Regions from separate parts of the Kitasatospora brasiliensis genome, predicted to be linked through region 3. Evidence: riboswitches for the same ligand, from Rfam matches in the RefSeq annotation. Region 3 holds a riboswitch; each other region holds the start of a gene.

Region 1 (3,298 bases), on a different contig from region 3:
GAGCTGCTCGGCGAGGTCGGCGGAGCGCTCGTAGGCGGTGAGCATGATGCGCTCGGCGATCAGGGTGGACAGGGCCTTCGCCTGGGCGGAGTCGAAGTCGATCCGCAGCTTGAAGAAGACGTCCTGGAGGCCCATCACGCCGAGGCCCACGGGGCGCCAGCGGGAGTTGGACGTCCCGGCCTCGCTGGTCGGGTAGAAGTTGATGTCCACCACGCGGTCGAGGAAGGTGACGGCGGTGCGCACGGTGGCGTCCAGCCGCTCCCAGTCCATCGCGCCCAGCAGGTCGTCGGCGGAGGCACCGGGGGCCACGTGGGCGCCGAGGTTGACCGAGCCCAGGTTGCAGACGGCGGTCTCGGAGTCGTCCGTGACCTCCAGGATCTCCGTGCACAGGTTGGAGGAGTGCACGGTGCGGCCCGGCAGCGCGGTCTGGTTGGCGGCGCGGTTGGAGGCGTCCTTGAAGGTCATCCAGCCGTTGCCGGTCTGCGCCAGGGTGCGCATCATGCGGGCGTACAGGGTCTGCGCGGGGATGGTGCGCACGGCCTTGCCGGCCAGCTCGGCCTTGCGGTAGGCCTCGTCGAACTCGGCGCCCCACAGGTCGACCAGCTCGGGGACGTCGGCCGGGGAGAACAGCGACCAGTCCTCGTTGGCGTTGACCCGGCGCATGAACTCGTCCGGGATCCAGTGGGCCAGGTTGAGGTTGTGGGTGCGGCGGGCCTCTTCGCCGGTGTTGTCGCGGAGCTCCAGGAACTCCTCGATGTCGGCGTGCCAGGTCTCCAGGTAGACGCAGGCCGCGCCCTTGCGGCGGCCGCCCTGGTTGACGGCGGCGACCGAGGAGTCGAGGGTGCGCAGGAACGGCACGATGCCGTTGGACTTGCCGTTGGTGCCGCGGATCAGGCTGCCGCGCGAGCGGATGCGCGAGTAGGACAGGCCGATGCCGCCGGCGTGCTTGGACAGGCGGGCGATCTGCGCGTAGCGGTTGTAGATCGAGTCCAGGTTGTCCAGCGGCGAGTCCAGCAGGTAGCAGCTGGACATCTGCGGGTGGCGGGTGCCGGAGTTGAAGAGCGTCGGCGAGGAGGTCAGGTACTCCAGGCGGCTCATCAGGCCGTACAGCTCGGAGACCTCGCGCACGGACTGCTCGTTGTCGCCGACCGCCAGGCCACAGGCGACGCGGAGCAGGAAGTGCTGCGGGGTCTCGATCACCTTGCGGGTGATCGGGTGGCGCAGCAGGTAGCGGGACTGCACGGTGCGCAGGCCGAAGTACTCGAACCGGTCGTCGCCGGCGGTGTCGATCAGCGCGTCCAGGGCGGCGGCGTGCTTGGCGACGAAGTCCGCGGTGGTGTCGCCGATCAGGCCCTCGGCGTGGCCGACGGCGATCGAGGCGGAGAAGGAGACCGAGCCCTGGCTGTTCGCCTCGTCGACGATCTCCAGCGCGAGCAGGCGGGCGGCCAGCTTCGAGTACTGCGGGTCCTCGGCGATCATCGACGCGGCGGCGTCCACGGCCAGCCCGCGCAGCTCGGCGAAGTCCGAGCCGGCGTGGCGGCCGCGCAGCGCGGCGGCGGCGACATGGCCGGGGTCGACCTCGGTGAGGTCGGTGCTGCGGTCGGTGAGCAGCCGCAGCAGGGCGCCGCCGGGGTCGGAGACCGTCGGGTCGGTGAAGGCGGTACCGGTGCCCTGGGTGGGCAGGGTGACTGAGGCGGCGGTGGTCAAGGCGCTCTCTCCTGGCGGCGATCGGCGGCGGTGATCGGGGGCCGCCGGGCCGTTCGGGGCAGGGGAGCACAGCGCGAACGCCAAAACGGCGTCGCGCGACGGTGACTCCCCGGCCCGCCCGCGAGGCCCGGAGGTGTACTGCTGATGCTGGCGCGGCCTCTGCGGGAGGGCCGTGGCGCAGGCTGTCGGCAGGTACTCGGACTCGCGGCACGGCTGCTGGAGCCGCTCGCACACCGCTGCGGGGCAGTCCCGGATTCGCACCGGGTTCCCCTGCGTCGACAGCAGTAGCGAGCATACATGTAGTGCCGCCAGCTTGCGGCGGCACCATATGTTGTGCCTGTCGTGTCGCGGGTGTGGGTGGGCCGGGTGGCCGGTCAGTGCTTCAGATAGACCTTGTACGTACTCGAATCGCCGGTCGGCGACGTGAATTGGGCGATCAGCCGGTACTGCCCGGAGGCCGTCAGGGCGTCGCTCAGGGCCCGGTCGGTGGCCTTCGGCGCGGTGCTGTCGAGGACGACCATGGAGAACCATCCGTCGCGGATCGCGGCCACGCTGCCGGCGTCCCCGTGGTGCTGCGCGCCGGCGGCGTCGCGGTACTCCGTGCCGGTGCGCGCGGAGACCCACTGCTCGGGCTTGGAGACGCCGCCGAGGTAGTACTCGGCGAGTCCGTCGACCTCGGTGAGGTAGTGGCCCTGGGGGTCCGTGTGGACCCGCAGGACGGCCAGCAGGCGGCCGGAGTCGGGGCCGTTCTGGTAGCGCAGCGCGGACTGCTCCAGGCCGAGGGCGAGCAGCGCGACCCAGACCAGGATGCCCAGCTGCGGGTGGCGGAAGTGGGCGCCGACCAGCCGGGTCAGGCCGACGCCGGCGAGCGGGGCGGCCAGCAGCGCGCCGTAGCCGAGGTGGCGGAACAGCGCGCCGGAGGTGCCGGTCCACAGGTGGGCGGCGGGGATCAGCAGGGCTGTGACGGTGAGCACGGTGCCGAGCAGGGCGCGCTGGCCCCGGCTGGTGGGCAACGGGTCCTGCTCCGGCGCGTCGTGCTCGTTCATCTGCTCGCGGCGCGCGTAGGCGATGGTGCCGGCCACCGCGAGGACGGTGAACAGGCCGGCCCACTGGAGCGTGTTGAGCAGGATCGAGCCGGCCGGGCCGGGGGCGTTGCCGCGCGAGGGCGACCAGCCGGCGAGCTTGCCGAGGGTGCCGTACGGGAGCAGCAGGACGAGGGTGCCGGCGCCCGCCAGCAGGGCGCGCAGGGCGGCCGGGCCGGTCCGCTGGTACGGCCGGGCACCGGCGAAGGCGAGGGCGACCAGGGCCGGGACGGCGAAGGCCGCGGAGTAGGCGACGGCGCAGGCCAGTGCCGCGGGTGGGGCGGCGAGCAGGGCCAGCGCCGGGTGGCGGCGGGCGGTGAACACCGTGGTCCAGGCCGCGAGGGCGACCAGCAGGAGGGCGAGGGACTCGGGCGCGGCGTAGAAGCCGACCACGACGGTGGACTGGAGGACGGCGTAGACGCCGATCGCGCAGATGGCGACGCGCTCGTTGAACAGCCGGCGGGTCAGGGAGTACAGCAGGACCGTGGTGATCAGCGCGAAGCCGAGGC
Region 2 (3,298 bases), on a different contig from region 3:
GTCGGTGCCGAAGCCGCCGTCGGGCAGCTGCCGGGCGGCGAGCCAGCCGATGGCGGCCGTCCGGGCCTGGGCCCGGCCCGCCTGGCGCAGGGCCTGGGCGGCGAGGGCCGTGGTGTAGCTGTCGCCCGCGCCGGACGTGGGGTCCACCGGCAGCGCGCCGTCGGGCAGTTGGCGGCTCAGGATCCAGGCGTCGGAGCGCCCGGTCCGGTCGGCGGCGGTGCCGGTCCGGCGCAAGGCGAGGGAGGCCATGGCGCTGGTGCCCGGGTCGGCGTCGCAGGGCTCGCGGGGGCCGACGTAGACGGGGGAGAAGCCGCCGTCGGCGCACTGGGCGGAGAGCAGCCGGTCGACGGCGCTCTGCGGGACGGCGACGCCCGCGCGGGCGAGGGCGAGCAGGCCGAGGGTCTGGTTGACGGGCCAGGAGGCGCCCTCGAAGTCCCCGGCGGCGGCGCAGGCGCCGCCCCGGCCGGGGGCCTCACAGAGGTGGGAGGAGAGCGCGGCGATCAGGTCGTGGCCGCCGAAGTCGCTCGGGTTGCCGCCGGTGACCTCGGCGACCAGGGCGAGCAGCGCGGCGCCCCGGACGTCGGGGGCCGCGTCGGCGCCTGCGGGGAAGGCGAACTCCCCGGTGTGGGCGGCGAGGTAGGCGACGAGCTTGCGCAGGGTGTCGTCGTGCCCGCCGGCCGCCGCGAGCGCGAGGGCGGTGTTGGCGGTCGCGGCGTGGTCGAGGGTGCCCCAGTCGGGGTCGACCACGTGGTCGCCGTCGGTCAGCCGGCCGATCAGCCAGCGGGCGGCGGCGGGCAGGTCGCCCTGCGGCGGCTTCGGGGTGCCGGTGGGGGTCGTGGTCGGGGTGCCGGTCGGGGTCGGCGTGGCGCCGCCGCTCGGCGAGGGCGAGGCGCCGCCGGTGGCGCGGACCGACGCCGGGCTGAAGGTCGGCGCCCCGCTGGTGCCGCCGATGTCGGTGCCGCCGTACACCCAGGCCTCGACCTCGCCGGGCCCGGGCTTCTGGGACATCGCGCCGAGCGTGGCGTACTTCCAGGTGTCCTGTCCGGCCGGGGCGATCCAGTACGACCAGTACCCGGTGGCCTGCGGGGTGTTGACGCAGGCCTCCTTGTCGGGGGTCGGGTACTGGGTGCCGCCGTTGAACTCGGTGTTGCCGAGCCGGCAGATGAAGCCGGGGCCGTCATGGGCGGTGCCGGTGGTGGCGAACCCGGCGTTGTGCAGCAGGTTCATCCCGGTGGTGGGGTGGGCGTCGCACCCGCGCAGCACTCCGCCGCCGAAGGGGCCGAAGTCGACCGCGACGACGGCGCCGGAGGTGGCGGTGCACTGCTCCATCGGGTCCGCGTGCGCGGTCGCGGGCAGTGCCGCCAGGGCCAGGCTGCCCGCGGTCAGGGCGGTGGCCGCCGCCGGGGCGGCGGTGCCTCGCCGCCACCCGGTGGGACGGTGTCTGTGGACCGGCACGGAAACGACTCCCTGTGACTCCGGCGCCGGTCGCGGACACGCGGGTGCAGCAGGGCGCTCCCCGGAGCGGGGGCGTTCCGTACCGCGTCGCAGTCCTCGACGACGCTCGTGCGTATTCCGCGGTGCAGGCATTCCGGCTCGTCCGTCGCCACGAGCCGGAGGGGCTCGCCACGACGGGCACACGGTTGCGGGACAGCGCCGGAGTCGAACCGGCTTCCCCTGACAGCCACGGAGGAAAAACGCTTCATCAGACCACGCGCCCACCCGCAGGGTCAACGGTTCGTCATATCGCCTACGTCACGGCCGGTAGGGGCCGGAATGCGGTAACGTCCCGGCTCGGCCGAGCGGGGGAACCCGGTGCGAATCCGGGGCTGACGCGCAGCGGTGTACGGGGTGGTTCGTCCACCCCGCGAGCCCGAATGCCCGGCGGCCACACAGCTCTGCGGAAGTACGTCCACGCGATCCGGGCGTCGGCCGCCCCCGCGCCGGCGCACCTCCGTCGACGCACGGGCACGGTCGGAGCCCCCTACCCCAGGAGCCCTTCCCGTGACCACCGCCTCCCGTCTCACCGCTCGCCGCGGCCTCGCCGCCGCCGCCGTCCTGGCCGCCGCCGGCTGCGCGCTCGCCACCGCGATACCGGCCCAGGCCACCGCCACCCCCGCCCAGATCGCCACCTCCCGCGCCAACGGCGTCGCCTACCTGCGCACCCTCCAGGGCGCGGACGGCGGCTACGCGGGCAGCGGCCTGTCCAACGAGTGGGCGTTCAGCGCCTTCGCGGCCGCCGGTACCGCCGCCGCCGACATCACCCCGGGCGGCGACACCACCAAGAACGCCCGCCTGGTGTACCGCAACCAGCTCGCCGCGCCGACCTGGCCGAGCGCCAACCCGGTGGTCACCGACTACGAGCGCGGCATCCTCAACTCCTATGCGGCGGGCATCGATCCGGCCCGGGTCGGCCCCGGCCGCAACCTGGTCGCCGACGCGGTGTCCTACTGGCAGACCGCCGAGCCCGGCTACTACGGCTCGTCCGCCAACTTCAACGGCACCGTCTTCGCCCTGCTCGCCCTCGGCGGCGCCCGTACCCAGGCCGGCGCCCAGCGGGTGCCGCAGCCATTGCTGGACCTCTCGGTCGCCGCGGTGCGCGCCAACCAGCACACCGACGGCGGCTGGAACTACAGCAAGGCCGCGGGCGACCCGACCGCGCTCGGCCAGCCCGGCGACATCGACATGACCGGCGCCGCGATGGCCTCGCTCTGCGCGGCCGGGGTGCCCAACACCGACCCGGCCGTGGTCGCGGCCAAGACCTTCCTGAAGAACAACTTCAACCCGCTGAACGGCGCCTTCAAGGCGATGTACGGGATCAACACCGACTCCAACGGCTGGGCGGTGTCCGGGCTCAACGCCTGCGGCATCAACCCGCAGGGCCCGGACTTCAACCCGTCGGCCTCCAGCAAGACCCCGGTGGACTTCCTGATCGCCCAGCAGTTCAACCCCGGCGGCGGCTTCCGCTACCAGCCCACCGACACCTCCCCCAGTGCCTACGCCTCGGTGGACGGGCTGCGCGCCGTCGCCGGCGGCGGCTTCACGGCCGCGCCGCCCACCCCGGTCACCGCGGGCGAGCCGCGCTGGGCCGCCACCACTGCCTTCACCCCGGGTACGGCCGCCCGGCTCGCCTTGGTCGTCGACGACGGCACCGGCAAGCCGCGTGCCTGCGCGGTGACCATCACCCCGACCGGCACCACCGCCACCCTCGGCGACGTGCTCGACGCGGCCGCCGGCGCGACGCCGTCCGGCTGCGTCGGCGCCGTCACCCCGGCGAGCGGCAGCGGTGCCGTCACCTCGC
Region 3 (3,298 bases):
CCAGCTCCGCGGCGACGCCCCGGTAGCCGGCCCGGGCGGCGTCCCGGCGGGCCGAGGCCGGGAGATCGAGCACCGGCGAGTCGAGGACCAGGCCGCGGATGGCGTGCGACCAGGCCGAACGGGCCGCCGTCTGGAGGACCATGGTGGCGCCCAGGGACCAGCCGTACAGGATCACCTTGCCCGCGCCGCCGTCCAGCGCCAGCCGTACCGCCGACTCGATGTCCCGCCACTCGGTCTCGCCGAAGTGGCTCAGCCCGTCCGGGGAGGCGGGGGCGCCCTGGTCGCCGCGGTAGGTGACGGAGAGGACGGGCAGGCCGAGCCGGTGGAGGAGGGGGAGCACCGGGAGGGTCTGCCCGCGGTCGGCCTCGGGACCGTGCACCAGGATCACCCAGGTGCCGCGTTTGCCGTCGAGCCGCCAGGCGGGCAGGGAGCCGAGCTCGCCTTCGGCGGCGGTGTCGGTGAAGGCGAGGCCGAGCGCCTCGGCGGGGTCGCCGAGCAGAACACGGGGTGTGAAGCGGACCTCGGTCCCGGGGGTGAGGGTGCCGCGCTCGGCGCGGACCAGCCGTCGGGTGACGCCCCGCTCGTCGCTGTGCAGGATCTCCTCCACGACCGCGTGCCCGCCGTCCCCCCACTCGACCGCCCAGCGGCCCGGGCGCAGGCTCGCCGGGCCGCGGGTGAAGGTGACCCGGCCGGGAGCCAGGTCCCGGACCAGGACCGGCCCGGACTCCCGGGCGGCGGTCGCCGGACGGACCAGCCGCTCGGAGGCCCGACGACCGACCACCAGCACGGCTGCCCCGACCGCGGCGGCCGCCACGACGGCGGCGGTTCCCCAACGCATCTCGCTCCCCTGCTCTGTTGTTCACGTGCTCCGCTGTTCACGTGGCCTGTTGCTCACGTGCCCCGCTCTTCACGTGCTCCGCTGCTCACGTGCCCGCTGCTCACGGACCGGACGGTGTTCGTGCACCAGTTCACCGGCATACCGCCCGCCCGGCCACCGGACTGGGCCGTTCGGGTCACCGGGGGCGGCCCGACGACATGGGAAGAGGCACCGGGGAGGTGCCGGAAAGGTGCTGAGGAGGCGTCGGAAACGAACGGTGCGTCGGTGACGATCCCACCGGCCGTCAGCCCCGCCCGCGTGTGACCAACCCCTCCGTGACCTCGGTTGACTCCCGCTTCGAGCCCGTGATGGGATCCTGAGGCCAAACGGAGGCATGGAGAGGAAGCCGGTGGAATTCCGGCGCGGTCCCGCCACTGTCACCGGGAAGCACGCTCGGAACAACGCCACGGCGGCCGTCGAAGGCCGCTGGAAGGCTCCGGGAGTGCGTTCGACCCGGAAGCCAGGAGACTCTCGCCCCCGTCACGTCGATCCAGGGCGCGGACCCTGAGTGAGGACACGCACGCGATGCAGGCTGCCCCGCCCTGCCGGACGCCGAGCTGCCTTCCGCCGTGCGGCCGATGACCCCGCTGACGCCGTCTCCACGCCCGCTGGTGCCTGCTCCCCGCCCACTGGCGCCTGCTCCGCGCCCGCTGACCCGCGCCGTCGCCTTCGCACTCGGCGCCGTCGCGGGTTACGCCGCCGACGCCCGCTTCGCCGACCCCCGCCGGGGCCACCCGGTGGCCGTCTTCGGCAGCGCCGCGACCCGGCTGGAGCGACGGCTGTGGCGCGACGACCGGGCCACCGGCGCCGGGTACACGGCGCTGTGCGTGGGCGCGGTCGCGGCGGGCGCGCTCGCCATGGACCGTACGGTCGGCCGACGCCCGCTGGGCCGGGCGGCGCTGGCGGCGGCCGCGACCTGGACGGTGCTCGGCGGCACCTCGCTGACCAGGGAGGCGCGCACCATCGGCCGTTCGCTGGCCGCCGACGACCTCGCGGCCGCCCGGGAGCGGCTGCCGCACTTGTGCGGACGGGACCCGAGCGCGCTGGACGGGCAGCAGATCGCCCGGGCGGTGGTCGAGTCGGTCGCCGAGAACACCGCCGACGCCGTGGTGAACGCGCTGACCTGGGGCGCCCTGGCCGGCACCCCCGGCCTGCTGGCCTTCCGCGCCGTCAACACCCTGGACGCGATGGTGGGCCACCGTTCGCCGCGCTACGCCCGCTTCGGCTGGGCCTCGGCCCGGCTGGACGACCTGGCGGGCTGGCCCGGCGCCCGGCTGACGGCGCTGCTGACGGTGGCCGCCGCGCCCGAGCCCCGGACCGCCTGGCGGGTCTGGCGCCGGGACGGCTCCGCGCACCCGAGCCCGAACGCGGGCCAGGCGGAGGCGGCGTTCGCCGGCGCGGTGGGCGTCCGGCTGGGCGGGACGCTCCGGTACGGAGAGCGGGTGGAGGACCGGCCGGTCCTGGGCGCGGAGCTGCGGCCGGTGACGGTGGACGACATCGAGCGGGCCTGCGCGCTCTCCCGGCGGGTGGGCGCGCTGGCGCTGGGCACCGCGGTCGCCGGGCACGTGCTGCTGCGCACGCTCCTGAAGAAGAGGGGACGGGTATGACGAACGCGCTGCTGGTCGCTGGGACGACCTCGGACGCGGGCAAGAGCGTGGTGACGGCCGGGATCTGCCGTTGGCTCGCCCGCCAGGGCGCCCGGGTCGCGCCGTTCAAGGCGCAGAACATGTCGCTCAACTCCTTCGTCACCGCCGACGGCGCGGAGATCGGCCGCGCCCAGGCGATGCAGGCGCAGGCCGCCCGGGTGGAGCCGGAGGCCGCGATGAACCCGGTGCTGCTCAAGCCCGGCGCGGACGGTCGCAGCCAGGTGGTGCTGCTGGGCCGGCCGGTCGCCGAGGTGGGCGCGCTGGACTACCGCGAGCGCAAGCCCGTCCTGCTGGAGCGCTCCCTGGAGTGCCTGGCCGATCTGCGCCGCCGCTACGACGTGGTGGTCTGCGAGGGCGCGGGCTCGCCCGCCGAGATCAACCTGCGTGACCGCGACATCGCCAACATGGGCCTGGCCACGGCCGCCGACCTGCCGGTGGTGGTGGTCGGGGACATCGACCGCGGCGGGGTCTTCGCGGCGATGTACGGGACGCTGGCGCTGCTGTCCGCGGAGGACCAGCGGCACGTGGCGGGCTGGTTCGTCAACAAGTTCCGCGGCGACGCGCGGCTGCTCGCGCCCGGCCTGGAGATGCTGCGCGAGCTGACCGGCCGTCCGGTGCTGGGCACCCTGCCGATGCTGCCCGGACTCTGGCTGGACGCCGAGGACTCGCTGGACCTGTCCACCGTGGTGGAACGGACGGACGGACGCGGGCCGCTCGGCGCGGACGTGCTGCGGGTGACGGTGGTGCGCTTCCCCCGGCTGTCCAACTTCACCGA
Region 4 (3,298 bases), on a different contig from region 3:
GCTCACCTCCGTCCCCTCGCTCTTGCCCTCGACGTCGTACGCGGTGGGCCGCTCGGCGGTCTCGGGGTGCGGCGCGGGCTTGGGGTAGGGCGGCAGGGCCGGCTCGTCCGCGGGTTCGTCCAACCGGTCCAGGAAGGAGTAGAGCAGCGGGCGCAGCAGCCGGGCGGATTCGCCGCGGTGGGCGAGGGAGCGGTCGGTGATCCCGCGCAGGGCGGCCGGGTCCTGGGCGAGGGCCCGTTCGACCTGGGCGGCGAGGTCGCCGTCGGGGTCGAGGACGGGCGCGTTCTGGCCGAAGTCGTAGCTGGGGGAGCGCGGGTCGAGTTCGGCGGCGCCGGTGGCGACCAGCACGGTGGGGCGCTCCAGGGCGGCGCCGTAGAAGGAGACCGAGCCGTGGTCGCCGATCAGGAGGTCGGCGGCGACCAGGGCGGTCTGCCAGCCCTGGTGGGGCGGGATCAGGCGCAGGCCCATCCGGCGGGCGCCGTCGAGCAGGGCCTCGGGGTCGTGCCGGCTCCAGATGTTGGGGTGCAGCACCACGGCGACGGTGTACTCGTCGGCGGGCAGCCGGCGGACCAGCCGCTGGGGGAGGTCGGGGCGGCGGCCGAATAACGAGTGCTCGCTCCAGGTGGAGTTGACGACGACGAGCCGCCGCCCGTCGACGGCGCCGAGGGCGGCGCGGTAGCCGTCCCGGGAGCGCCGGCTGGCGAGCATCCGGTCGAAGCACGGGTCGCCGACCACCCGGGCGACGTCCAGCGCCTCGGGGCAGGAGACCCGCAGCCGGTCCAGTTGCTCGGGGTGGGAGAGGCCGAGGACGTCCACGAACACCCGTCCGCGGTGGGTGAGTTCGTTCCGGGACAGGCCGGCGGCGCTGACCGCGTCGCCGGTGGACTCGGTGACCAGGCGGTTGTAGCCGGCGCCGTGCGGGAGGACGACGAGGCGGGCGTCCAGGCGGTGCATGGAGGAGTGGACGGCGCAGGCGACGGCCAGGTCGAAGCGGCGGCGGACGGCGTCCTCCCAGTCCAGCACGGTGAAGCCGGGCAGGCCGTGCAGGTACTCGTCCAGGGCGCGGTCGGCGAAGGCGGAGCCGGGGTTGACGGTGAAGTACCGCTCGACGCCGTCCGGGCTCAGCAGGGTGAGGACGTCCAGGACCCGGGTGGCCGAGGTGAGGGTGCGGGCGACCGCCAGCACGCGGGCCCTGACCGGCCGGGTGTTCCAGCGGTCGGCGGGCCAGACGTGGGGGTGGGACGGCACACCATGATCGTACTCATCGGGCCCGGCGGCGGCGCGCCCTTCCGGAGATCGGGTCGGCCGGATGTACGGGACGCGTGCGGGCGTCCGCGTCCGGCGGCGTTCTGTGATTCCGGACACCTGCGCAGGTCTGGGGCCTTGCACGGGTCGGGTGAGGCCCCTACCGTGTTGCCCGCCGTGGTGCTCGGGAAGACCGGTGACGGACCCTCAGGGGTCCCAGCCCGGAGCGGCCCTCGCCACTGTGATCGGGTCGTTCCTCCGCCCGTGGAGGAGCGTCGCCGGTACCCATGAAGCCACTGGGCGCCTCGCGCCTGGGAAGGCGGGTACGGGTGTCCCGTAAGCCAGGAGACCGGCCACGGCATCTCACGAGGTATTCCACGAGGTGCTGGAGCGTGATCCGCAGATGACCCTGCCCGAAACCGTGGCCGGCGGCGCCAAGCCGGCCCCCTCCGTGCTGCCCACCTTCGCGTGGCGGCGCGAGGACACCGTCCGTACGGTCGGGCTGATGGGGGTGATCCTGGCCATGCACGTGGTGGCCTTCGGCACCCTGATCTTCCTGGTCGCACCCGAGAAGTACGAGGTCGGCACCCAGGTCTTCGGGGTGGGCCTGGGCATCACCGCCTACACCCTCGGCATGCGGCACGCCTTCGACGCCGACCACATCGCGGTGATCGACAACACCACCCGCAAGCTGATGGCGGACGGGAAGCGGCCGGTCTCGGTGGGCTTCTGGTTCGCCCTCGGGCACTCCTCGATGGTGGTGCTGATGGCCGCCCTGGTGGCGGGCGGGGCGCAGCTGGCGAACACCCTGATGGACGACGAGTCGACCACCCACAAGTGGCTCGGCGTGGTCGGGACGACCACCTCCGGCGTGTTCCTCTACCTGATCGGCGCGCTCAACCTGGCGGCGCTGCTCGGCATCCTCAAGGTGTTCCGGGCGATGCGGGCCGGGCAGTTCGACGAGAAGGAGCTGGAGGCGCACCTGGACTCGCGGGGCTTCATGGCCCGGGTGCTGAACCGGGCGACCCGCTCGATCACCCGGCCGGGGCAGATGTTCCCGGTGGGGATGGTGCTGGGCCTGGGCTTCGACACCGCGACCGAGGTCACCCTGATGGTGATGGCCGGTTCGGGCGCGGCCTCGGGGCTGCCCTGGTACGCGATCGTCTGCCTGCCGTTGCTGTTCGCGGCCGGGATGAGCCTGTTCGACACCCTGGACGGGACGTTCATGAACTTCGCGTACCAGTGGGCCTTCGCCAACCCGGTGCGGAAGGTGTACTACAACCTGACCATCACCGGTCTGTCGATCGCGGTGGCCTTCATCATCGGCACCATCGAGCTGGTCGGGGTGCTGCACGAGAAGCTCGACCTGACCGACCCGGTCACCGGGTTCATCGCGGACATCTCGCTGGACAACGTCGGCTACGCGATCGCCGGGCTGTTCGTGGTGGTCTGGGCGATCGCGATCGGGTACTGGAAGCTCGCCCGGGTCGAGAAGCGCTGGACGCCCGCCGGGGAGTCCTGAGACGCGGCGGAGCGGGGGGCGCAGGGGGCGCGCCGGGGTCACCGGGGGTTCCGGCGGGGGAGCTCGGCGGGCGGTTCGGGCCGGGGGTTCGTAGGCTCGACGCATGGCGGATGCGTACGCGGGGCGGCGGGAGCGGGTGAGGGAGCACTGCGGTGCGGCCGGGGCCGACGCGGCGCTGATCACCCGCGCGGCGAACGTGCGGTACCTGACGGGCTGCGCCCCCTGCGGGGCGACCCTGCTGCTGACCAGGGAGCGGGCCCTGCTCGCGCTGCCGGACGACCTTCCGCCGGACGACACCGGGGAGCACTTGATCGCCCCGGACGTCACCCGGCTGCCGGTGGCGGCCGGGTCGGACACCGCGCTGGCCGCCGCGGCCGCCGCCGCGCTGTCCGGGGTGTCGGGCCTGGCGGTGGAGGAGCACGACCTGACCGTCAGCCGCCACCGGGCGGTCGGCGGCCGGATCGAGGGGGCCGCTCTGGTGGACCTCGGCCAGATGGTCGAGCGGCTGCGGGTGGTCAAGGACGAGCACGA

The links. A riboswitch is a leader RNA that binds a small molecule or an ion and turns the genes downstream of it on or off. The one in region 3 is predicted to bind cobalamin.
Region 1: another riboswitch for cobalamin. It lies ahead of QWJ13_RS21205 (ribonucleoside-diphosphate reductase subunit alpha); the one in region 3 lies ahead of QWJ13_RS24150 (cobalamin biosynthesis protein).
Region 2: another riboswitch for cobalamin. It lies ahead of QWJ13_RS00270 (prenyltransferase/squalene oxidase repeat-containing protein); the one in region 3 lies ahead of QWJ13_RS24150 (cobalamin biosynthesis protein).
Region 4: another riboswitch for cobalamin. It lies ahead of nicT (Nickel transporter NicT); the one in region 3 lies ahead of QWJ13_RS24150 (cobalamin biosynthesis protein).

What each region holds. Positions count from the first base shown of each region.
Region 1 is NZ_JAUOOW010000005.1:371,205-374,502, reverse strand. It holds gene QWJ13_RS21205 (ribonucleoside-diphosphate reductase subunit alpha) at 1-1,683, opposite strand, end outside; cobalamin riboswitch at 1,878-2,032, opposite strand; gene QWJ13_RS21200 (ArnT family glycosyltransferase) at 2,082-3,298, opposite strand, start outside.
Region 2 is NZ_JAUOOW010000001.1:68,581-71,878, forward strand. It holds gene QWJ13_RS00270 (prenyltransferase/squalene oxidase repeat-containing protein) at 1-1,455, opposite strand, end outside; cobalamin riboswitch at 1,562-1,699, opposite strand; cobalamin riboswitch at 1,803-1,880, shown strand; gene QWJ13_RS00275 (prenyltransferase/squalene oxidase repeat-containing protein) at 2,002-3,298, shown strand, end outside.
Region 3 is NZ_JAUOOW010000006.1:299,568-302,865, forward strand. It holds gene QWJ13_RS24145 (alpha/beta hydrolase family protein) at 1-838, opposite strand, end outside; cobalamin riboswitch at 1,217-1,348, shown strand; gene QWJ13_RS24150 (cobalamin biosynthesis protein) at 1,489-2,484, shown strand; gene QWJ13_RS24155 (cobyric acid synthase) at 2,481-3,298, shown strand, end outside.
Region 4 is NZ_JAUOOW010000001.1:575,549-578,846, reverse strand. It holds gene QWJ13_RS02590 (hypothetical protein) at 1-1,248, opposite strand, end outside; cobalamin riboswitch at 1,407-1,617, shown strand; gene nicT (Nickel transporter NicT) at 1,649-2,767, shown strand; gene QWJ13_RS02580 (M24 family metallopeptidase) at 2,871-3,298, shown strand, end outside.